One region of the Hoeflea sp. EC-HK425 genome, then DNA from elsewhere that is predicted to be linked to it. Evidence: predicted binding sites of a transcription regulator. Region 1 holds the regulator's gene; each other region holds the start of a gene.
The links. The regulator PhoB, encoded in region 1, activates phosphate uptake and scavenging genes when phosphate is short. The targets are predictions, from matches to a motif close to TGTCATNNANCTGTCAT.
Positions count from the first base shown of each region.

Region 2: the regulator PhoB is predicted to act here: its motif matches at 3,365-3,381, upstream of SPHINGO391_RS06715 (PhoX family phosphatase).
Region 3: the regulator PhoB is predicted to act here: its motif matches at 3,065-3,081, upstream of phnF (phosphonate metabolism transcriptional regulator PhnF).

Region 1 covers NZ_LR701572.1:3,349,450-3,356,770, reverse strand. The annotation lists gene SPHINGO391_RS18890 (substrate-binding domain-containing protein) at 1-1,001, shown strand, start outside; gene pstC (phosphate ABC transporter permease subunit PstC) at 1,068-2,528, shown strand; gene pstA (phosphate ABC transporter permease PstA) at 2,525-3,880, shown strand; gene pstB (phosphate ABC transporter ATP-binding protein PstB) at 3,948-4,763, shown strand; gene phoU (phosphate signaling complex protein PhoU) at 4,810-5,532, shown strand; gene phoB (phosphate regulon transcriptional regulator PhoB) at 5,562-6,245, shown strand; gene SPHINGO391_RS18860 (GcrA family cell cycle regulator) at 6,351-6,878, opposite strand.
Region 2 covers NZ_LR701572.1:830,749-838,069, reverse strand. The annotation lists gene SPHINGO391_RS06730 (DUF2339 domain-containing protein) at 1-733, opposite strand, end outside; gene SPHINGO391_RS06725 (MFS transporter) at 936-2,171, shown strand; gene SPHINGO391_RS06720 (serine hydrolase domain-containing protein) at 2,185-3,267, opposite strand; gene SPHINGO391_RS06715 (PhoX family phosphatase) at 3,436-5,427, shown strand; gene SPHINGO391_RS06710 (nuclear transport factor 2 family protein) at 5,508-5,972, opposite strand; gene cynS (cyanase) at 5,972-6,424, opposite strand; gene SPHINGO391_RS06700 (ABC transporter ATP-binding protein) at 6,448-7,321, opposite strand, start outside.
Region 3 covers NZ_LR701572.1:1,001,991-1,009,311, forward strand. The annotation lists gene SPHINGO391_RS07485 (class I SAM-dependent methyltransferase) at 1-105, opposite strand, end outside; gene SPHINGO391_RS07490 (DUF3419 family protein) at 102-1,346, opposite strand; gene SPHINGO391_RS07495 (UDP-2,3-diacylglucosamine diphosphatase) at 1,382-2,197, opposite strand; gene phnF (phosphonate metabolism transcriptional regulator PhnF) at 2,300-3,046, opposite strand; gene phnG (phosphonate C-P lyase system protein PhnG) at 3,149-3,643, shown strand; gene phnH (phosphonate C-P lyase system protein PhnH) at 3,643-4,263, shown strand; gene SPHINGO391_RS07515 (carbon-phosphorus lyase complex subunit PhnI) at 4,267-5,394, shown strand; gene SPHINGO391_RS07520 (alpha-D-ribose 1-methylphosphonate 5-phosphate C-P-lyase PhnJ) at 5,391-6,329, shown strand; gene phnK (phosphonate C-P lyase system protein PhnK) at 6,326-7,150, shown strand; gene phnL (phosphonate C-P lyase system protein PhnL) at 7,154-7,321, shown strand, end outside.

The DNA.
Region 1 (7,321 bases):
TCCTGGCTTCCTCGGCACTCACCGGTGCTGCTGTCGCCCGTGACCAGGTCCAGATCGCTGGTTCCTCCACTGTTCTTCCCTACGCCTCGATTGTTGCCGAAGCCTTCGGTGAAAACTTCGAGTTTCCGACCCCGGTTGTTGAATCCGGCGGTTCGGGCGCAGGCCGCAAGAAGCTTTGCGAAGGTGTTGGCGAAAACACCATCGACATTGCCAACTCTTCGTCGCGCATCAAGCAGTCCGACATCGACCTTTGCGCCTCCAACGGCGTGACCGAGATCCAGGAGGTCCGCATTGGTTACGATGGCATCGTGTTCGCCTCGGACATCAATGGTCCTGAGTACGCGTTCACCCCTTCGGACTGGCACAATGCACTTGCTGCCAAGGTCCTGAAGGACGGCCAGCTGGTCGACAACCCTTACAAGTCCTGGAACGAAATCCGCGCCGATCTTCCGGCTCAGGAAATCCTGGCATTCGTTCCCGGCACCAAGCACGGCACCCGCGAAGTCTTCGACGAGAAGGTCATCATCGCTGGTTGCGAAGAAAACGGCGCTGCTGAGGCCCACAAGGCCGCTGGTGCCGAAGACGTGGACGACGCCTGCATGGCTCTCCGCACCGATGGCGTCTCGATCGACATCGACGGCGACTACACCGAGACGCTGGCTCGTGTTGACGCCAACAAGAACGGCATCGGCGTTTTCGGCCTGTCCTTCTATCAGAACAACACCGACAAGATCCGCGTCGGCACCATGGGTGGCGTTGTTCCTTCGGTCGAGTCGATCGCTTCGGGTGAATATCCGGTTTCGCGTCCGCTCTACTTCTACGTCAAGAACGCACATCTGGACGTGATCCCTGGTCTCCAGGAATATGTCGAGTTCTTCGTCTCTGACGAAATCGCTGGCCCCGACGGCCCGCTCGCTGCCTACGGTCTGGTTTCCGATCCGGAGCTCGCCAAGACGCAGGAAATGGTGAAGAGCCGTACCCCGATGGGCGCGCTGAACTGATCCGTTTGACGCCAAGAGGGCGGCGCCTGGTGCGCCGCCCTTCCTCGCGAACAGGGCGACTTCGAAATGACTCCAGGCACCATCGCAATCATCGTGCTCATACTCGCCGCGATCGGGTATGTTCTGGGTAGGCGGCGCGCTTTGCAGGCCGCAAAGCGGGAGGGGGTGAAGCTCCATTCTCTTCCAGGTTATTACGGAGAATCGGTCGCACTTTTTACTGCCGTGCCCGCGCTTTTCTTGATGGCCGCATGGCTGTTTCTGCAGCCCATCGTCATCGAGAGCAGCATCAGCGCCAAAATCCCTGACTCGGTGGTTCCGGAAGGCGGTGCCAAGAGCCTGGTGATGGTCGATGTACGTCGGATTTCCGATGGTTTGGGATTGATCCTCGCTCAAGGAGATGTTTCTGAAAGCGAGCTGGTGGACATGCGGGCCGACCTGACCAATGTCCGCTCTCGGCTTGCCGAAGTCGGTGTGGCGCTTGGCTCCGACGTGGCCCCTGCCGTTTTTGAAGCGGCCAAGTCCTACCGCGAGTTCGACAGCATCGCCTCTTCGGTTCGAAACGTCGCCGTGATCGTCGTCGCTCTGGCTTTCGCTTTCTGGGCCTGGTCACGTATCACGCCCAAAATGCGCGCCCGCAACATCACAGAGACCTTTATCAAGGCGCTTCTGATGGGCTCCTCTTTGGTGGCTATCCTGACCACTGTCGGGATCGTGGCATCGCTGCTGTTTGAATCATTGCAGTTCTTCCAGCTCTACCCGGCGAGCGAATTCTACTTCTCGACTGTCTGGAATCCGCAGTTTCGCGGTGGCTCCGATTTCGGGTTTCTGCCTTTGCTCTGGGGTACGCTCTACGTATCCTTCGTCGCCCTCCTCGTGGCCGTCCCGATAGGCCTGATGATCGCGATCTATCTTGCCGAATATTCCGGACGTGCGTTGCGCAGCTTCGCCAAGCCCGCCATCGAGGTGCTCGCCGGTATCCCAACGATCGTCTATGGTTTGTTTGCGCTCATAACAGTCGGCCCGTTTCTTCGCGACTGGATAGCCCAGCCGCTGGGCCTTGGAACGTCGTCAGCATCGGTGATGACCGCCGGCCTTGTGATGGGCATCATGCTGATCCCGTTCATCTCGTCATTGTCCGATGATATTATCAATGCTGTGCCGCAAGCGATGCGCGATGGTTCCTATGGCCTCGGCGCTACCCAGTCGGAAACCATCAAGCAGGTTATCCTCCCTGCCGCTCTTCCGGGAATTGTCGGGGCTTTCCTGCTGGCTGCCAGCCGCGCCATCGGCGAAACCATGATCGTCGTCATGGGGGCAGGGGCTGCGGCTCGCCTTGACCTCAATCCCTTTGAGGCAATGACAACCGTCACCGTGAAAATCGTGAGCCAGTTGACCGGAGACACCGAGTTTGCCAGCCCCGAGACCCTTGTGGCCTTCGCGCTTGGCCTGACCCTGTTCGTCTTCACGCTCGGCCTGAATGTTCTGGCGCTCTACATTGTGCGCAAATACCGGGAGCAATACGAATGACCGAAATCACCGCCGATCATTCCGCCGGGGCTGGCACCACCGGACGCTCGCTTTTGAATGTTGGAGAGCGTACCCGCAAACGCAATGCGGCGGAGAAGCGCTTCCGGATGATGGGCCTTGCGGCCGTTGCAATTGGTATTTTCGCGCTTGTAGGACTGATGGCATCGATCCTGTCGAACGGTCTGTCGTCCTTCAACCAGACCTATATCGCCCTGGACGTTTATCTTGATCCTGCAAAGCTGGACAAGAATGGCAACCGCGCGCCAGAGGATCTGCAGAAGATCACGACTTTCACGATCCAGCCTCTGATCAAGACTGCTGTGCAGGACATGCTAGACAAACGCGGATTTGCGGCCGAAGGCGTCAACCCGAATGAAGCGGCTGCGCTCATTTCGGGGGAAGCCCCGGCTGAACTGCGCCGCTTCATTCTGGCCAACCCCGACCAGATAGGCGAAACGATTTCCTTCGATCTCCTCGCGTCCGGTCGTATCGACGGCTACTTCAAGGGCAGGGTGACCATGGAAAGCGCGGCACTCGACCGCAACATTTCGCCCGAGCAGCTGGTTCTTGCCGACAGGCTGAAGGAAGCCGGAATTCTGGACCTTCGCTTCAACTGGGCTTTCTTCACCGCGCCTGACGCCTCTGACACCCGGCCGGAAGCAGCTGGCCTCGGCGTTGCCATTCTCGGATCTGCCTACATGATGATGATAGTGTTGGCCTTGTCGCTGCCAATCGGTGTCGCAGCCTCGATCTATCTTGAAGAGTTTGCGCCGCAGAATCGGTGGACTGACCTTATTGAAGTCAACATTGCAAACCTCGCTGCTGTGCCTTCTATCGTGTTCGGTATTCTGGGTCTGGCACTGTTTATCAATTTCGTCGGCCTGCCGCAGTCCGCTCCGATTGTCGGTGCTCTGGTGCTGACGTTGATGACGCTGCCCACCATCATCATTGCCACGCGCGCCGCACTCAAGGCAGTCCCACCATCGATCCGTGACGCGGCGCTCGGAATTGGCGCTTCGAAAATGCAGGCCATTTTCCACCATGTGCTGCCGCTCGCGGCTCCCGGCATCCTGACCGGAGCAATCATCGGTCTGGCCCAGGCACTGGGTGAAACGGCACCATTGCTGTTGATCGGCATGGTGGCATTCGTGCGTGAGTATCCTGCTGCGCCGCCCGAAGGCTTTTTCGACCCGGCTGCCGCACTGCCGGTCCAGGTTTACAATTGGACCCAGCGGGGCGACCCGGCCTTTATCGAGCGGGCATCGGGCGCGATCATTGTCCTGCTGATCTTCCTGCTCGTCATGAACGCCATCGCCATCCTGTTGCGCCGACGCTTTGAGCGCCGCTGGTAGGACCCGGCTGTCACCTTTGAATCAACCAAGCCCTGAGTATACTGAAACTGTTGAAGGGAAGACGGAGATGAACATCATGTCTGAAGCGGCGACTGAAAAAGCGGTTGATGCTGCCATCGAGGAATCCGCGATCAAGATGCGCGGCACCGACGTCAGCGTCTTCTACGGCGAAAAGCAGGCGCTTTTTGATGTCAATCTCGATGTCCGCAAGAACAGCGTGACGGCGCTCATCGGACCCTCTGGCTGCGGCAAGTCGACTTTTCTGCGCTGTCTTAACCGGATGAATGACACGATCGATATCTGCCGGGTCAACGGCGAAGTCACGCTGGACGGCGAAAACATCTACGCCCCGATGATCGATGTCGTGGAATTGCGGGCACGCGTCGGCATGGTCTTTCAGAAGCCCAACCCGTTTCCCAAGTCCATTTACGAAAACATCGTTTACGGACCGCGCATTCACGGCCAGGTTTCGACCCGCGTGGAGATGGACGAAGTTGTCGAGCGCAGCCTGATCAAGGCCGGCCTTTTCAACGAGGTCAAGGATCGTCTGCAGGAGCCGGGCACCGGTCTGTCGGGCGGCCAGCAGCAGCGGCTTTGCATCGCACGCGCCATCGCCGTAAGCCCTGAAGTCATTCTGATGGACGAGCCGTGCTCGGCGCTCGACCCGATCGCCACCGCAAAGGTCGAGGAACTGATCGACGAGCTTCGCGTCAATTACACCATCGTGATCGTGACCCACTCGATGCAGCAGGCTGCCCGTGTATCGCAACGCACGGCGATGTTCCATCTGGGCTATCTTGTCGAGGAAGGTGATACCGACAAGATGTTCACCAATCCCGACAACAAGCTGACCCAGGACTACATCACCGGCCGCTTCGGCTAATGCGACTGCCTTTTGCGTCACGATTACAGGATTGAAGGATCAAACCATGCCCGAAGCACACACAGTCACTTCTTATGATGATGACCTTCGTTTCCTGACGCGCCGGCTGTCGGAAATGGGCGGCATTGCCGAGCGCATGGTTGCCGACGCCGTCGCGGCCCTGGTCAATGCCGATACCGGCTCAGCCCAGCGCGTCATCTCCGAAGATCTGCTGCTCGACAATGGCGAGCGTGAAATCTACGACAAGGCAGTTCTGGTAATTGCCAAGCGCCAGCCGATGGCCTCGGATCTGCGTGAGATCATCGGCTCGATCCGGATCGCCTCCGATCTTGAGCGGGTCGGCGATCTGGGCAAGAACATCGCCAAGCGGGTGATCGCCGTTCACACCATGGCCCAGCCGCGCAAGCTGGTCCGCGGCCTCGAGCATCTGGCCGAACTGGCTCTGACTCAGCTCAAGGAAGTGCTGGACGCCTTTGCAACCCGTTCGCCCGATCTCGCCAATTCGATCCGCGAGCGTGACGAGGAGATCGACGCGATCTACACTTCGCTGTTCCGCGAACTTCTGACCTACATGATGGAAGATCCGCGCAACATCACTGCCTGCACCCACCTGCTTTTCTGCGCCAAGAACATTGAGCGGATCGGCGATCACGCCACCAATATCGCCGAGACGGTCTATTACGTGGCCACCGGCGAGCAGCTGGCAGCCGAACGGCCGAAGGACGATGATACCGCCACCATGGTCGCGCCCGCACCGGGTTCGGACTGAGAGCGCTACGGAGTGCATGACCCATGGCGATGAGTCCACGTATTACTGTGGTTGAGGACGAAGAGGCACTTTCGGTGCTGCTTCGCTACAATCTGGAAGCTGAAGGCTACGAGGTCGACACCGTGCTGCGCGGTGACGAGGCTGAAATTGCACTTCAGGAGCGGGTTCCGGATCTGCTGATCCTCGACTGGATGCTGCCGGGCATCTCCGGCATCGAGTTGTGCCGCCGTCTGCGCGCCCGGCCCGAAACCGAACGGTTGCCGATCATCATGCTCACCGCACGTGGCGAGGAGAGCGAGAGGGTTCGTGGCCTGGCCACGGGTGCGGACGATTTCGTCGTCAAGCCGTTCTCGACGCCCGAACTGCTGGCCCGTGTCAGGGCCATGCTGCGCCGCGCCCGTCCGGAAGTCATTTCCAGCCTGCTCAAGGTCGGCGATATCGAACTCGATCGCGAAACCCACCGGGTCAAGCGCCGTGGCCGGGACATCAAGCTGGGGCCGACCGAGTTCAGGCTTCTCGAATACCTGATGAGTTCACCCGGCCGGGTTTATTCCCGCGCCCAGCTTCTCGATGGTGTCTGGGGTCATGATGTCTATGTCGACGAGCGCACGGTCGACGTGCATGTCGGCCGGTTGCGCAAGGCGGTCAATCTCTCCGGCATGCGCGACACCATCCGCACCGTTCGCGGCGCGGGCTACTCGATCGAGGGCTGACGCGGGATTTACCGCCATCTCAGACAAGAGCTCCAACGAAAAAGCCCGGCTTCAACCCGGGCTTTTTCGTAATCCAAACCTTTTGCCTGTGAGAGGCATATCAATTCAGCGGGCGCGCTTGCGCTCGCTCGACGGCTGGAAGGCCATCTTGGCGTGATAGCCGCAATAGGGCGAGGAATCGCCGGAATCATTGCCGCAGAAGTGAAAACCTTCCTGCAGCGGATCACCGACCGGCCATTTGCAGGTGCGCTCGGAAAGCTCCACCAGCGAGAGCCGGCGCGAAATCGGCACCACCACATCCTCCATCGGACGGGTGTCGATCTCTTCCGATGCAACGACATCCAGATCCTGCTTCAGGGCTGCGCCGCCACTCGATCGGCTGACGGTTCTGGTTGTCGTCTGGCTTGCTGTCCGCCCGGCATAATTCGGTGCGCGCGGCGCCGCGGTCGTGCGCTTGGTGCGCACCGATGCCTGCCCGCCGCTCTTGGCGCGACCGGGCAGGTTGAGCCTGTGCACCTTGCCGATCACCGCGTTGCGGCTGACGCCGCCCAGCTGAGCCGCGATTTGGCTGGCACTGAGCCCGTCCGCCCAGAGTTTCTTGAGTCTTTCAACCCGTTCATCAGTCCAGTTCATGCAATACTCTCCCCGTATCCCGTATCCCGGGATGGCAGAATCCCTCACCGTCGCCCCGGAAGACCGGAACTCGAACGCTCGGTTACAGTGAGGTGAATAGTGTCCGCCGCGAACGTCTATTTCATGCCTTCAACTTAGTGGTCGGCGGACTCCGTGACAAGAGTCAGCCGAATCATGCTGATTCCTTTTTGCGGTTTTCCCCAACTTAGGAGGTGGGTATCAATTCTCACCATTCAGCGTTGACTTGGGGGTGATATCCCCGGCTGCTTGGGCGAATGACCGGAGCGATCGCCGTGGCCCGAGCCGCGCCTGCTGTCTCATTGACAGGCATGCCCTAATTGTAAATAGTGCCCACGCCGCCCCGGAAAGGGCGGCATTTTGGTTTTCCGGCATGCCCTGCCTTGTCTCGCCGTAGCGGTCGCAAGGCAAGGGCGGTGCCGTAT
Region 2 (7,321 bases), 2.5 Mb from region 1:
GAACCGTGAGGCCGACAAACGCTACTGCCGGGCCGACAAAACCGTAGAGCGCGTAGGCTGCATAGATCGTGCCAAAGGCGCCGATGGCGCCGGCTCCGGTCAGGATCCCCGGAATATCCGCACTCGTCAGCGTCGGCATCGCGTCCTGGCGGTCGCGGCGGCGCATGAATTCGCCGGCCCCGAACAGGGCCAGTGACATCAGCGTGCCCATCGTCATCCGGGCCCGCGGGCCAAGCAGACCGGCTTCGATGGAATAGCGCGCCAGAAACAGCACACCCAGCGCAACCGCAAGCCCGCCAAGCAGCGCCGACCAGCGGCCGCCAATCAGGCTCTCCAGATCCATGCCCTTGCCCGGGCTAGACGCGGCCAGAACAGCGGCCTCCGGCAACCCGGTGTCATCCTCGTCACGCCGCTCTGGCCCGGCGCCGCCGGTTTCCGCTCGCCCGGCGGCAGCGTCGGCAGAAAGCCGGGCAGCATCTGCCGCCTCAGCGGCCTTTGGCTCAGACCCCTCCGTTTCCGGCCCGGCGCCTGTGCTTTCCGGCGCATCCCGCCGCGGCTCTGCCAGTTCATCGCCTGTCCCGGCACCGGATTCCGCCGCTCCCCCGGCCGGAAGCCGGTCGAGTTCACGGCGCAGCAATGCCAATTGCTCGGCCATCCTGCGTTGCTCGAGCGAAACACTGCGGACCCACAAGGCCAGGGCAATCAGAAGCATAAAACCAAGCAAGGAGAACATGCGCAAATCCAGTAAAGTGAATGGTCCCGATTATAGACTGCCACAGCCATCCACAACCATGGTGTGCGAAATCATCCGGCAGTGTCGACTTTCGCGGTTAACGAGTGGCGAACATCAATTCTGCTGATCCATTCCTTCAAACAAATGCACTTGTCGAATGGATGGAAATGCCTAAAGTCGCCCCACATCTCAGGAGCCGTTCATGTCCGAAACCCGCCCCTCCCCAGCCGTTCCATCGCTGCCCTGGCTGATCATCATCGCCGGTTCGCTGATCTCGCTCCTGTCCTTCGGACCACGTTCGGCCATGGGCTTCTTCCAGTTGCCGATGCTCGCTGACACAGGCTGGGACCGGACGACCTTTGGTCTCGCCATGGCGATCCAGAACCTGTTCTGGGGCTTGGGCCAGCCGTTTTTTGGCGCGATTGCCGACAAGTTCGGCACCTGGAAGGTGCTGGCCCTGTCCGCATTTGTCTATTCGAGCGGACTGTTCATCATGTCGGTGGCGCCAAGCCCCGGCTGGTTCTACATCGGCGGCGGCGTCCTCGTCGGGCTGGGCATTGCGTCGGCCTCCTTCGGCATCGTGCTGGCAGCGTTTGCCCGCAATGTCGCGCCGGAGCGGCGCTCCATGGCGTTCGGCATAGGCACGGCAGCCGGCTCGGCCGGCATGTTCGTCTTCGCACCGCTGAGCCAGGGCCTGATCGATGCCTATGGCTGGCAGGAAGCGCTTATCTGGATGGCGGCGATGATGTTCATCATCCCGTTCCTGGCCATTCCGCTGCGCGGCAACTCGAATTCCGGCTCGCAATCGGCGCTTCAGTACAAGCAGTCTATCGGTGAAGCCCTGCGCGAAGCGCTCGGCCACAAGAGCTACCTGCTGCTGGTCTCCGGTTTCTTCGTATGCGGCTTCCAGGTGGCCTTCATCACCGCCCACTTCCCGGCCTATCTGCGCGATATCGGTATCGAAAGCTCCTTTGCGGTGCTGTCGCTGGCGCTCATCGGCTTTTTCAACATCATCGGTTCGCTGGCCTCGGGCTATATCGGTCAGCGTTATTCCAAGCCGATGGCACTGGTCTGGATCTATATCGGCCGTTCAATCGCCGTCACCGCGTTCCTGCTGCTGCCGCAGACCAGCACCTCGGTGGTGATCTTCGCCATCGTCATGGGCCTGCTCTGGCTGTCGACCGTGCCTCCGACCAACGCGCTGGTGGCAATCATGTTCGGCACCGGCCATCTCGGCATGCTGGGTGGGGTGGTGTTTCTCGCCCACCAGGTCGGCTCCTTCCTCGGCGTCTGGCTCGGCGGCTATCTCTACGACATCTTCGGCACCTACAACCCGGTCTGGTGGCTGGGCGTGGCACTCGGCATCTTCGCCGCGATCGTCCACTGGCCGATCCGGGAACAGGCCGTGGAGCGGCCGGAACTGGCGCCGGCGGAATGAGACGACAGGGCGATTAGTTGTCGAAGTAGATTCCAGCGGCGAGATCCAGAAGATCCGTATCCGTGACGCTGTTGCCGTTGACCGTATAGACCAGCACCAGATCGGCATCTGGATAGTACCGGGCGTCTGCCTCGAAACCATCATAGCTGCCCGAATGGCCGTACCAGTCGCCCCAATCATCGCCGCCGTTGGCCATGCCGAGACCGTAGCTATCGTCCTGCTTAGAGCCGGCCAGCATCTCTTCAAGCAGATCGGCTTTGAGTATCCTCTGTTCGCGCATCAACGCCTGCAGGAAACCTGCAACATCCCGCGCGGTGCTGACCAGCGGCCCGTCCGCCAGAACACTCGCCCAGGACAACTGACTGACATCAGTATTCCCGGTTTCGCCGGCGTAGCCATGTGCGAGATCGGCCGCCTCCGCGGAGGCGCCGACCGTGGTCGCCAACATGCCCGAGGGAACGAACACGCTCTCCCAAAGTGCGGCCTCCAGATCCGCAGATCGGTTTTTGAGAATATGGCCGAGCAGCACATAATTGCTGTTGGAGTACTCAAAAATCTCGCCGGGCGCGCCATAGGCAGGTTCTCCATAGGCAAAGGCAAGGGCCTCGGCCTCGCTCCACCGCCGCTTCATATCAAGCAGGGCAGCGCCCACAAAACTGTCGTCGAGATAATCTGCGAGACCGGAGGTATGATTGAGCAATTGGCGAAGCGTGACTTCACCAATCCCCTCAAGCGCATCAATACCCGGCAGATCGCGAACCAGCGGCCAGACCTTGGCATCGAGATCGAGATCCCCCTTTTCGACATGGGCGAGGACCGCGGCGGCAACCATCATCTTGCCGGTGGAGGCTATGTAGAACCGCGTATCCGGTGTCACCGGCCGCCGGGTCCCGGTCTCGGCCATGCCGGCAACAACCTCGATCTCGGTTTCCGGTCCCCGCACAAAGAGTGTCCCGCCGGCAAGTCCGTTTTCCGCAAGAAACTCTTCAAGCGCACTCCGGTAGTCTTCCAGTTCACCTGCCGCTGCCGGGACTGCCAGCCATCCGAGCGCAAGGCCGACAGCGCTTCCCAGCAAGACCATTCTCAGTGTCATCATTTCCACTCCTCCGAGCCGGCACGAACCGCGGGTAGGCCAGCGAGCGCGCTGCAATGCGCACCGCTTCTAAACAGGAAGGCTGCAATCCTGCGTCAACTGTCATAAGCTCGTTACGCAAATTGGTACATTTGGATTCATCGGGGTCAGTCCAACACGATGGAGAAAGCCATGAACGACATGTTCAAGCCAGATGAAGAAATCATCAACCTCACCGAACTGCGCGAAGCGGAAGAAGATGTCGGCCGCAACCCGTCAGACAATCCCACAATGGGCGACATTATCAACCGCCGTTTCTCGCGCCGCGGCTTCCTTGGCGGCTCGCTCGCCGTCACCGCCATTGCCACGACCGTCAGCCCGCTGGCGCTGATGATCGCCGATGAGGCCCGTGCGGAAGGTATGAGCGCCTTTTCGTTCACCGAAGTCGAGGCCGGCGTCGATGAAACCCATCACGTTGCCGAAGGCTATGACGCCGATGTTCTGCTGCGCTGGGGCGACAAGGTCTTTGCAGATTCGCCGGATTTCGATCCGATGAACCAGACGGCGGAAAGCCAGTCGAAACAGTTCGGCTACAACAACGATTATGTCGGCTTCATTCCGCTCGATGGTGCCGACGACCATGGACTGCTCGTGGTCAACCACGAATACACCAACGCCGAACTGATGTTCCCCAACTGGGCGACCATCGGCAAGGATGGTGAAGGCAAGGACAAGGTGATGATGGGCGAGTTCACCAAGGATATCGTCGACATCGAAATGGCCGCACACGGTGGCACCGTCATCGAAATCCGCAAGCAGGACGGCAAATGGATGCCGGTCCTCGACGGCAAGATGAACCGCCGTTTGCACGTCGGCACCGAGATGGCGCTGACCGGTCCGGCCGCCGGTCACGACCGCCTCAAGACCAATGCGGACACGTCAGGCACGAAGGTGTTCGGCACGCTCAACAACTGCGCCGGCGGCGTCACGCCCTGGGGCACATGGCTGATGGCCGAGGAAAACTTCCACGGCTACTTCATCGGCGAACTGCCGGAAGGCCATCCCGAAGCCGTCAACTACAAGCGCTACGGCGCTCCCGCCGGCTGGTACAACTGGGGCACGCATCACGACCGCTTCGATGTCTCCAAGGAGCCCAATGAACCCAACCGCTTCGGCTGGGTTGTCGAAGTCGATCCGATGGACCCCAACTCGGTACCGAAGAAGCGCACGGCACTTGGCCGCATGAAACATGAAGGTGCTGAAAGCGTTGTCAACAAGGATGGCCGCGTGGTGTTTTACTGCGGCGATGACGAACGCTTCGACTATGTCTACAAGTTTGTCACCAGCGCCGCCTACAACCCCGATGACCGCGCGGCCAACATGGACCTTCTCGACGATGGCATCCTCTATGTCGCGCGCTTTGATGCGGACGGCACGGTTGACTGGATGCCGCTGGTTCACGGTGAAGGCCCGCTCAATGCCGACAACGGCTTCATGAGCCAGGCCGACGTGGTGATCGAGGCCCGCCGCGCCGGCGACCTTCTCGGTGCCACGAAGATGGACCGTCCCGAAGACGTTCAGCCCAATGCCATGACCGGCAAGGTCTATTGCATGCTGACCAACAACACCCGGCGCAAGGAAGGCGACGAGAACGCCGCCAACCCGCGCGCCAACAACGCCTTCGGTCACATCATCGAAATCAGCGAAACCGATGGCGACTTCGCTTCCACCAAATCGACCTGGGAAATCCTGCTCAAATGCGGAGATCCGGCGGTCGCCGAAGTCGGCGCCAGCTTCTCCTCAGCCACCACCACCAACGGCTGGTTCGGCATGCCCGACAACTGCGCCATCGATGCTGACGGACGCCTCTGGGTCTCGACAGACGGCAATTCCGAAAAGCGGACCGGGCGTACCGATGGTCTGTGGGCCGTCGATACGAATGGGGATGCGCGAGCCACCTCGAAACTGTTCTTCCGGGTTCCGGTCGGCGCCGAGATGTGCGGCCCGCTTTTCGATCCGACAGGCGAAACCGTGTTCCTCGCGGTTCAGCATCCCGGTGACGAAGGCCTCGCCACCTATGAGCAGCCCGCCACCCGCTGGCCCGATTTCCGCGACGACATGCCGGTGCGTCCGGCTGTCGTCGCTGTCACCAAGCAGGGCGGCGGCAAGATCGGCATGGCCTGACCGGCTCACACAAGCCATCAACGCGAAGGGCGCCCATGCGGCGCCCTTCGTCGTTCAGAGACCCATAGATCGGCGCCGGTCTACAATTCGAGTTCCGTCAATCCCGGATGCTCTTCCGGCCGCCGCCCCTGCGGCCAGTGAAATTTCCGGTCTGCTTCGGCGATCTCGACATCATTGATACTGGCGTGGCGCGTCATCATGTAGCCCGCCTCGTCGAATTCCCAGTTCTCGTTGCCATAGGAACGGTACCAGGTTCCCGCCGCATCATGCCACTCATAGGCAAAGCGGACCGCGATACGGTTGCCGGAATACGCCCACAGCTCCTTGATCAGCCGGTACTCGAGCTCCTTTTCCCACTTTCGGGTCAGGAACGCCTCGATTTCGCTGCGCCCATTGATGAACTCGCTCCGGTTCCGCCACCTGCTGTCCGGCGTGTAGGCGAGCGCGACCTTAGCCGGGTCGCGGCCGTTCCAGCCGTCCTCGGCGGCCCTGATCTTCTGGACCGCCGACTGCTCGGTGAAAGGTGGGAAGGGAGGCCGCGACATTACCAGGAATTGTAGCCCAGGAACTTGCCCGACATCTCGATCTTGACCCGGTCGCCCTTGGGATTGGCCACGCGGGTGATCTGCATGTCGAAATCGATGGCCGACATGATGCCGTCGCCGAACTCCTCCTGGATCAGCGTCTTGATCGTCGGACCATAGACCCCGACGATTTCGTAGAGCCGGTAGACGCAGGGGTCGGTCGGCACTGCCTGCTCCCAGATCTTGGTGGGATACTCCTGCAGCACCAGCGCCGCCTCCTGCGGCAGCCCCATCACGGAGACCATCGCCTCGGCCTTGTCCTTGGGCATCGCGTTCATGCCCATTGCGGCCGAATGCGTCCACACCGGCGACATGCCGATCTTCTCGGCGATGTCCTCCCATTTCATGCCTGTCGTGCGCTTGGCAGACAGTATCATTTCGGTCACGTCTTCCTTGGTCATCATTTTGGCCATGATGAAGTCTCCTGCTCAGGGTGTTAAACGGCGAGTTTCTTGGGCGACCGCGCAGCCGGCGCGGTCTTGTCGATGCGGACTGTCTCGGGCCGGTTCTCGACGGCGTCTGTCGGTCCTGCGAGTTCCTTCGAATGTTTGCCAAGGAACTGCACCAGATGATTGCGGATCGCGTAGTAGTTCGGATGCTCGACGATCTCGATCCGGTTGCGCGGCCGCGGAATGGTGATCTCCACGGATTCCGCCACCCGCGCGAACGGGCCGTTGGTCATCAGCAGGATGCGGTCCGCCAGCAGGATTGCCTCGTCGATATCGTGGGTGATCATGAACACGGTCTGGTTGGTCCCCGCCCAGACCTTCAGCAGCTCGTCCTGAATGGTGCCCCGCGTCAGCGCATCGAGCGCACCGAACGGCTCGTCCAGCAACAGCAGCTTCGGACTGATCGAAAACGCCCGGGCGATAGACACACGCTGGCGCATGCCGCCCGACAGCTGGCTCGGCTTTCGGTGGAACACATCCGCGCTCAGGCCGACCATCTCGAGATGCTTCTTCGAGTGGCTCAGAACCTGGTCCTTCGACCAGTCCGGATAACGGGCCGCGACGGCAAACGTCACGTTCTTGAGCGCGCTCAGCCAGGGCAGCAGCGAATAGTTCTGAAACACCACGCCGCGATCAAGGCTGGGTCCGGAGACCTCCTTGCCATCCATGATGACAACGCCCTCGCTGGCCTCGGCCAGTCCGGCCAGGATGTTCATGATCGTCGACTTGCCGCAGCCCGAGTGGCCGAGAATGACGACGAATTCGCCCCGCTCGATGCCGAAACTGGCATTCTCGAAAATCGTGGTCTGGCCGCCTTCCCCGTCCGGGTATCTCTGGCTAAGGCGTTCAACGCTCAAGAAA
Region 3 (7,321 bases), 2.3 Mb from region 1:
GTCGTTGCGTCCAAGCAGGTAGTATTTGCGCGTCAGATCGTAGATATGGCGCTGGTGGCGGTAGATGCCATCCATCACCGACGCATTGGCGGAGACGGCGCTCATGCGGCCTGGTCGCGCTTTACGTGGAGATGAAAACCGCCGTAAATCGCCGAGCGATCGCGTGCGCCGAGCTCCAGACTGCGCTCAGCCTGGTAATTCCACTTGTCGAGAATGCCATCGGGAACATGTCCGGGCAGCGGAGACGGAGCGGCGGCGGTGCGGTAGATGACGCGCGCTCCGGCTGCCGCCGTCCGGGTGATCTCGGCCCAGAGTTCTGAGAGCTGGGCGTCGGTCATCCAGTCCTGGGCGTCAAGCAGCACGAAGGCGTCGACGGAGGCTGCCGGCCTTGCTGCGAGCAGGGTGGTGATGCTCTCGTTGACGACGGACACGCGGCCGGCATTGCGGCGAACGGTTTCGAAATGGCGGGCTTCGAGATAGGGCGGCAGGCTGGCGGCCTCGCCGGGCTGGTAGCCGCGGCCAAAGGCCTGCCAGGCAAAGTAATTGTCCTTGAGCGGAAACCCGCAAGCGAGCCGCTCGGTGCGGATCCGCAGAGCCCCGATCATCCCGTCGGTCGAGTCGCCGGCGAGAGCTTCATACTGCGCTGGCGGGATGCCCAGGCCGAACAGCGAGGCGCGCAGCGAGGTCAGCGCCTTGAAGCTGCGGCTGTCGAACACCGGCGCGATCCGGGTGTTGAAGAACTCGCGCTGCTTTTCGACGCTGTCCATCCGCAGCAGCTCGCGCGGATCGACGCCGTAGAGCTTGCCCAGCACATGGGCGACCGAGATGAAGCGGCCGAGCAGGCCGGTGGTGTAGAAGCCGCGGGTGAAGCGGCTGACCCGTCGGCGGCCGTTGATTTCCCGTCCGTCCCAGTATCTGCGCGTCTCGTCATCGAGATGCGGGCGGATGTGACGGTCATACAGTGCCAGATTTGTCTTCAGATTGGCATGGCGGAACATGTTGGAGAACGCCGTGTGGCCAGGCAGATGGGTGGCGGCGGCGAGCTTGAGCTTGCCGAGCGCGACATGGGCGGGCGAAAGGTCGACGGCGATGATCTCGGCCGGACTGGCCGTCAGGTAGGACATGACATTGCAGGAGCCTGAAGCGATGGTGACGAGCGTGTCCGTGGATTTGAGCTCAAGCGCCTCCATGTCGATGAGCGGATCTTCCCAGATCTGCGGATAGACGAGGCCGCGAAACGCGGCGGAGAACACCCGTTCCAGGATGCCGGTGGAGGACAGGGCTGTGTTGCGCACGACCGCGCCATCGATGCGGGCGCCGACGGCTGTTGCTTCAATCATGGTCATTTATCAAGACTCCAAAGGAGAAGACGGGGCGGACTTCATGCCGCCTGGTCCCGCGTGCCGGTGATCTGTTTGAGAGGTTCGACCTTCGCCAGCTGTCCGGCTTTTTCGGAAATCCGTCGCGACCAGTCGATGATCTCCATGCGGCCGTCGGAATGCTCGACCACGGCCGTGCAGCTTTCCACCCAGTCGCCGGTGTTGATGTAGCGGATGCCGCCGCGCATCTCGTTGGCGGCGTGGTGGATGTGACCGCAGATGACGCCGTCGGCGCCGTGCTTGCGGGCTTCGTCCGCCAGCACTTCCTCGAAGTCCGAAATGAAGTTGACCGCGCTCTTGACCTTCAGCTTGGCCCAGCGGGAGAACGACCAGTAGCGCAGTCCAAGCAGCTTGCGGGAACGGTTGTGCCACTTGTTGGTCCACATCGCGAAGCCGTAGGCGATGTCGCCCAGATGGGCGAGCCAGCGGTGGTTCATCACCACCATGTCGAATTCGTCGCCGTGGATGACCAGCAGGCGCCTGCCATCGGCTGTCTCGAACACATCGCGCTCGCGCACCTCGATGCCGCCGAAATGAACGCCCTGATACTCGCGCAGCAGCTCGTCGTGATTGCCGGGAACATAGATGATGCGGGTGCCCTTGCGGGCCTTGCGCAAGAGTTTCTGAACCACGTCATTGTGGGATTGCGGCCAGTAGAATCCTTTGCGCTTCATCCGCCAGCAGTCGACGATATCGCCGACGAGATAGATGGTCGGGGCGTCATGCTGGCGCAGGAAGTCGATCAGTATCTCCGCCTGGCAATCGGGGGTACCCAAGTGAATGTCGGAAAGAAAAATGGTCCGGTAATTTGTGGTCACGGGGCCCGCCTGAACTTTGAGCTATCGTCCTGCTGGCAGGCTTAGACACGATTCAGTTCTCAGTTTTGTGACGGTCAATGTGACAGGGGTGCCGGATCTCGATCAGGTGGGCGTTTCCGCTGCCTGGTTCTCGATGACGAGTTCGACACGGTCGGCGGCAAACCGGGATTCGCCGTAGAGGACAGGCCTGCCTGCCGGATCGATGTCGATTCCGCGGGTCAGCAGCACGATCGCACCGGGCGACAGGGCGAGGAGGTCGAGATCCTCGCTGCTGGCATGCCGGGCCTCCACGCCCGTTGACTTGCGGGTGTAATCCTCCACTCCGAGGCGGACCAGCGAGGCGGTGATCGAGCCAGTCTTTGCGTAGAGGCTGGCAATTTCGCCAAACCGGCTGGCGTCAAACCAGGAGGTAGCCGCCGAGATTGGTACGGCGTCGGCGGTCGAGAGCGTCGAGAGCTTGATGACGGGCGCACCGGAAGGCAGGGACAGGGCCTTCGCGATGTGGGGCGGAGCGGGCAGGGTCTCGCTCGAAAGCAGCCTGCCTGACCGGGTCCGGGCCTGATCCTCCAGGCCCGAGGAAAAGCGGGTGCGCTGGCCAATCGGGTAACGCAGGCGCTTGCGGTCGTTGAGGAAGGTGCCGCGGCCCTGCTCGGCGCGCAGGATACCTTCCTTCTCGAGCGCCGCGATCGCCGAGCGAACCGTGTGACGGTTGACCCCGAATCGGCTGGCCAGTTCCGCCTCCGCCGGGAGCCGCTCATTGGCTGCCAGTCCGGTGAGAACCGACTGGCGGATCTGGTCGGCAACCTGCCGCCAGAGCGCGATCCCGGTCCGTCTCTGCAGTGCTTTCACCGGAGTTTCCCTTCGTGATGTCACAGGCTCGTCACATGAGCGGTTTAAGTGTATCGTAATTGATATGGTTGTCTAGATAAATAGACAAATAAGGAGATTTCGATGGCGCTTTCAGGAAATGGGCTGGACCAAACGCCGGACGGCAATGTCGCTACGGATATTGCCAGGCGGCAAAGGCTGCTGTCGGTGCTTGCCAGAGCGCCGAGCAAGGATCTGGTGTCTCGCTGGAAGCAGACCGGTCTCGACCCGTCCGTTGAACTGCTGCGCGGTCCCGAGTCCGGGCTTGTGGCGCTTCAGGGCCGCGCGGGCGGCACCGGTCAGCCGTTTCATGTCGGCGAGGTTTCGGCCACCCGCGTGACGGTCAGGATCGGCTCGGGGCAGGTGGGGCACGCTATGATCAGCGGCCGCGACGCGCGCAAGGCGCAACTGGTCGCCGTCATCGATGCGCTGGCCCAGGACCCTGGCCATGCCGAACTGGTCGAGCGCGAGATCGTTGCGCCGCTCGAGCAACTGGAGAGGGCTGCCGACGCCAGGATCCGCCAGGAAACCGCGGCCACAAGGGTCAATTTTTTCACCATGGTGCGAGGGGAAGACTGATGCCTGCCGCCACACAAGATTCCACGATCTACGAAGGCGGGTTCTCAGATCCCTTATGCTCATCTCAGATGGTGTTCCGGGTGCTGATGGATGCGATGTCGCGGCCGGGCTCGGTTCACCCATTGCCAGAGGTTACGACACCGCCGCCGCCACTTTGCGCGTCGGCTTCGGCACTGATTGCAACACTGGCCGATGCCGATACACCTGTCTGGCTGGATGCGGCGATGGCCAAGAGTTCCGAAGTCAGGGACTGGATCGTGTTTCACACCGGTGCGCCGGTTGTCAGTCACCCGTCCGATGCATCCTTTGCCATCGTGGCCGCGCCGCAAAACCTCTCGGCGCTCAATGGCTTCTCGCTCGGCACCCAGGAATTTCCCGACCGGTCGACGACGGTGATCCTGCAGGTGTCGACACTGTCCGAAGGTGTGCCGCTTGCGCTCGGAGGTCCCGGTATCAAGGGTCAGGCATCGCTGGCACCAGCGCCAATGCCGCAGCATTTCGAAGCGCAGTGGCAGGCCAACCGCGCCACTTTCCCGCGTGGCATCGACCTGATCCTCGCCGCGCCGGGCTGCGTGGCGGCATTGCCGCGCAGCACCCGTCTAGTCCGCAGGGAGGCGTAAGTCATGTATGTTGCTGTCAAGGGCGGCGAAGCCGCCATCGCCAACGCCCACCGTCTGCTCGCCGCCCGACGCCGTGGCGATGCCAATGTGCCGGGGCTGACGCTCGAGCAGATCGCCGGGCAATTGTCGCTTGCCGTCGACCGTGTGATGGGCGAGGGCTCGCTCTACGATCCGGAACTCGCTGCCCTGGCGATCAAGCAGGCCCGCGGCGATCTGATCGAGGCTGTGTTCCTGCTCCGCGCCTACCGGACAACCCTGCCGCGGTTTGGTCATTCGGAGCCGATGGACACAGGCGAGATGCTTGTGGAGCGGCGGATCTCGGCGATCTACAAGGATCTGCCCGGCGGCCAGCTGCTTGGTCCGACATTCGATTATACCCACCGGTTGCTCGATCCGGTGCTTGCCGGCGACGCGCCGGTGGATGCACCCGAAACCAGTCAGGACAGCAACGAACGTGTGATCCGCGTCTCCGATATCCTAGGCGACGAGGGACTGATCGAGGACGATCCGGTGACGGATGCCTCGCTGCCGGTCGCCGATATCACGCGGGCGCCGACCGAATACCCGATGGGTCGGGACGCGCGGCTGCAGACGCTTGCGCGGGGCGATGAGGGCTTCCTGCTGGCGCTCGCCTATTCGACCCAGCGCGGCTATGCGCGCAGCCACCCGTTTGTGGGCGAAATCCGCATTGGTGACGTCGATGTCGAGGTGATGATCCCGGAACTCGGCTTCACGGTGGTGATCGGGCGGGTCAAGCTGACCGAGTGCCAGATGGTCAACCAGTTCCAGGGATCGTCCAAGGTGCCGCCGCAGTTCACCCGCGGCTATGGCCTGGTATTCGGCCAGGCCGAGCGCAAGGCGATGGCAATGTCGCTGTGCGACCGGGCGCTCAGGGCGAGCGAACTCGGCGAGGACATCGTTGCGCCCGCCCAGGACGAGGAATTCGTGTTGTCGCATTGTGACAATGTGCAGGCGACCGGCTTCGTCGAGCATCTCAAGCTGCCGCATTACGTCGACTTCCAGGCCGAGCTCGACCTCGTGCGGCGCATGCGTGCCGAGCATTTCGCCAATGCGGCGAGGGCCGATGGCGAGACATCCGCAACGGACGACACAAAGGAGGCTGCGGAATGAACGCGCTGGCACAGGACGAGGGTTCGCAGAATCTGGCGACCTACAATTTCGCCTATCTCGATGAGCAGACCAAGCGGATGATCCGCCGGGCTATCCTCAAGGGGATCGCCGTGCCCGGCTACCAGGTGCCGTTCGCGTCCCGCGAGATGCCGATGCCCTATGGCTGGGGCACCGGCGGAGTGCAGGTGACGGCGGCGATCATAGGTCCTGACGATGTACTCAAGGTCATCGACCAGGGCGCCGACGACACCACCAACGCCGTGTCGATCCGGGCCTTCTTCGCCAAGACCGCAGGCGTTGCAACGACGACCGCGACGCCGGATGCAACGATCATCCAGACTCGTCACCGCATTCCGGAAACGCCGCTGACCCAAGGCCAGGTGCTGGTCTACCAGGTGCCGATCCCGGAGCCGTTGCGGTTCCTCGAGCCGCGCGAGACCGAGACCCGCAAGATGCATGCGCTCGAGGAGTATGGCCTGATGCACGTCAAGCTCTACGAGGACATCGCCCGCAACGGTCACATCGCCACGACCTATGCCTACCCGGTCAAGGTCGAGGGGCGCTACGTGATGGACCCGTCGCCGACGCCGAAATTCGACAATCCGAAAATGCACCAGTCCGAGGCGCTGCAGCTGTTCGGCGCAGGCCGCGAGAAGCGGATCTACGCGATCCCGCCGCACACCGAGGTTGTGAGCCTCGATTTCGAGGATCATCCTTTCGAGATCCAGCATTTCGATCAGCCCTGCGCCATGTGCGGCGCCGTCGAGGTCTATCTCGACGAGGTGGTGCTCGACGACAAGGGCGGGCGGATGTTCGTCTGCTCCGACACCCACCATTGCGAAAGCCGCCAGGCTGATGGGCACCGCGGAGCGCTGCTTGGCGAAAGTCCGGGGGCCGGCGATGACGCGGGCGCCGAAAAGGAGGCAATTCGATGAGCCATTCCGACACACTTGAAGCGCTTGCCGCGGCCGGCATTCCGGCGCCGGTCAAGCCGCTGCTCAGCGTCGAGGGCCTGACCCGGGTCTACGGCAAGCGCATCGGCTGCGCCGATGTCAGCTTCGACCTGTGGCCGGGCGAAGTGCTGGCGATCGTCGGCGAATCCGGCTCCGGCAAGACGACGCTGCTCAACTGCATTTCCTCGCGGCTGACGCCGACCTGCGGCACGGTCCACTACCGGATGCGCGACGGCGCGACTGCCGACATCTACAAGATGGCCGAGGCCGAGCGGCGCTACCTTATGCGCACCGACTGGGGCTTCGTGCACCAGAACCCGATCGACGGCTTGCGGATGACGGTCTCGGCCGGCGCCAATGTCGGCGAGCGGCTGATGGCGGTGGGGAACCGGCATTACGGCAACATCCGCAACACCGCGATTGAATGGCTGTCGCGGGTCGAGATCGACGAGGACCGGGTTGACGACCAGCCGCGCACCTTCTCCGGCGGCATGCGGCAACGGCTGCAGATCGCCCGCAACCTAGTGACCGAACCGCGGCTGGTGTTCATGGATGAACCCACCGGCGGTCTAGATGTCTCGGTTCAGGCTCGGCTTCTCGACCTGTTGCGCGGGCTTGTCTCCGATCTCGGCCTCGCCGTCATCGTCGTCACCCACGATCTCGCCGTGGCCCGGCTTCTGTCTGACCGGATGATCGTGATGAAAGAGGGCCGGGTGATCGAGGCGGGCCTCACCGACCGGGTGCTTGACGATCCGCGCGCGCCCTACACCCAGCTTCTCGTTTCCTCGATCCTGCAGGTCTGAATCATGCACACGCTCCTTGTCGCTTCGGAAGTTCGAAAAACCTTCATCATGCACATGCGCGGCGGTGTCGAACTGCCGGTGGTCGCCAATGTCTCGTTTTCGCTGAAGGCCGGGTCCTGCGCGGTGCTTGGCGGCCCGTCGGGCGTCGGCAAGAGCTCGATCCTGAAAATG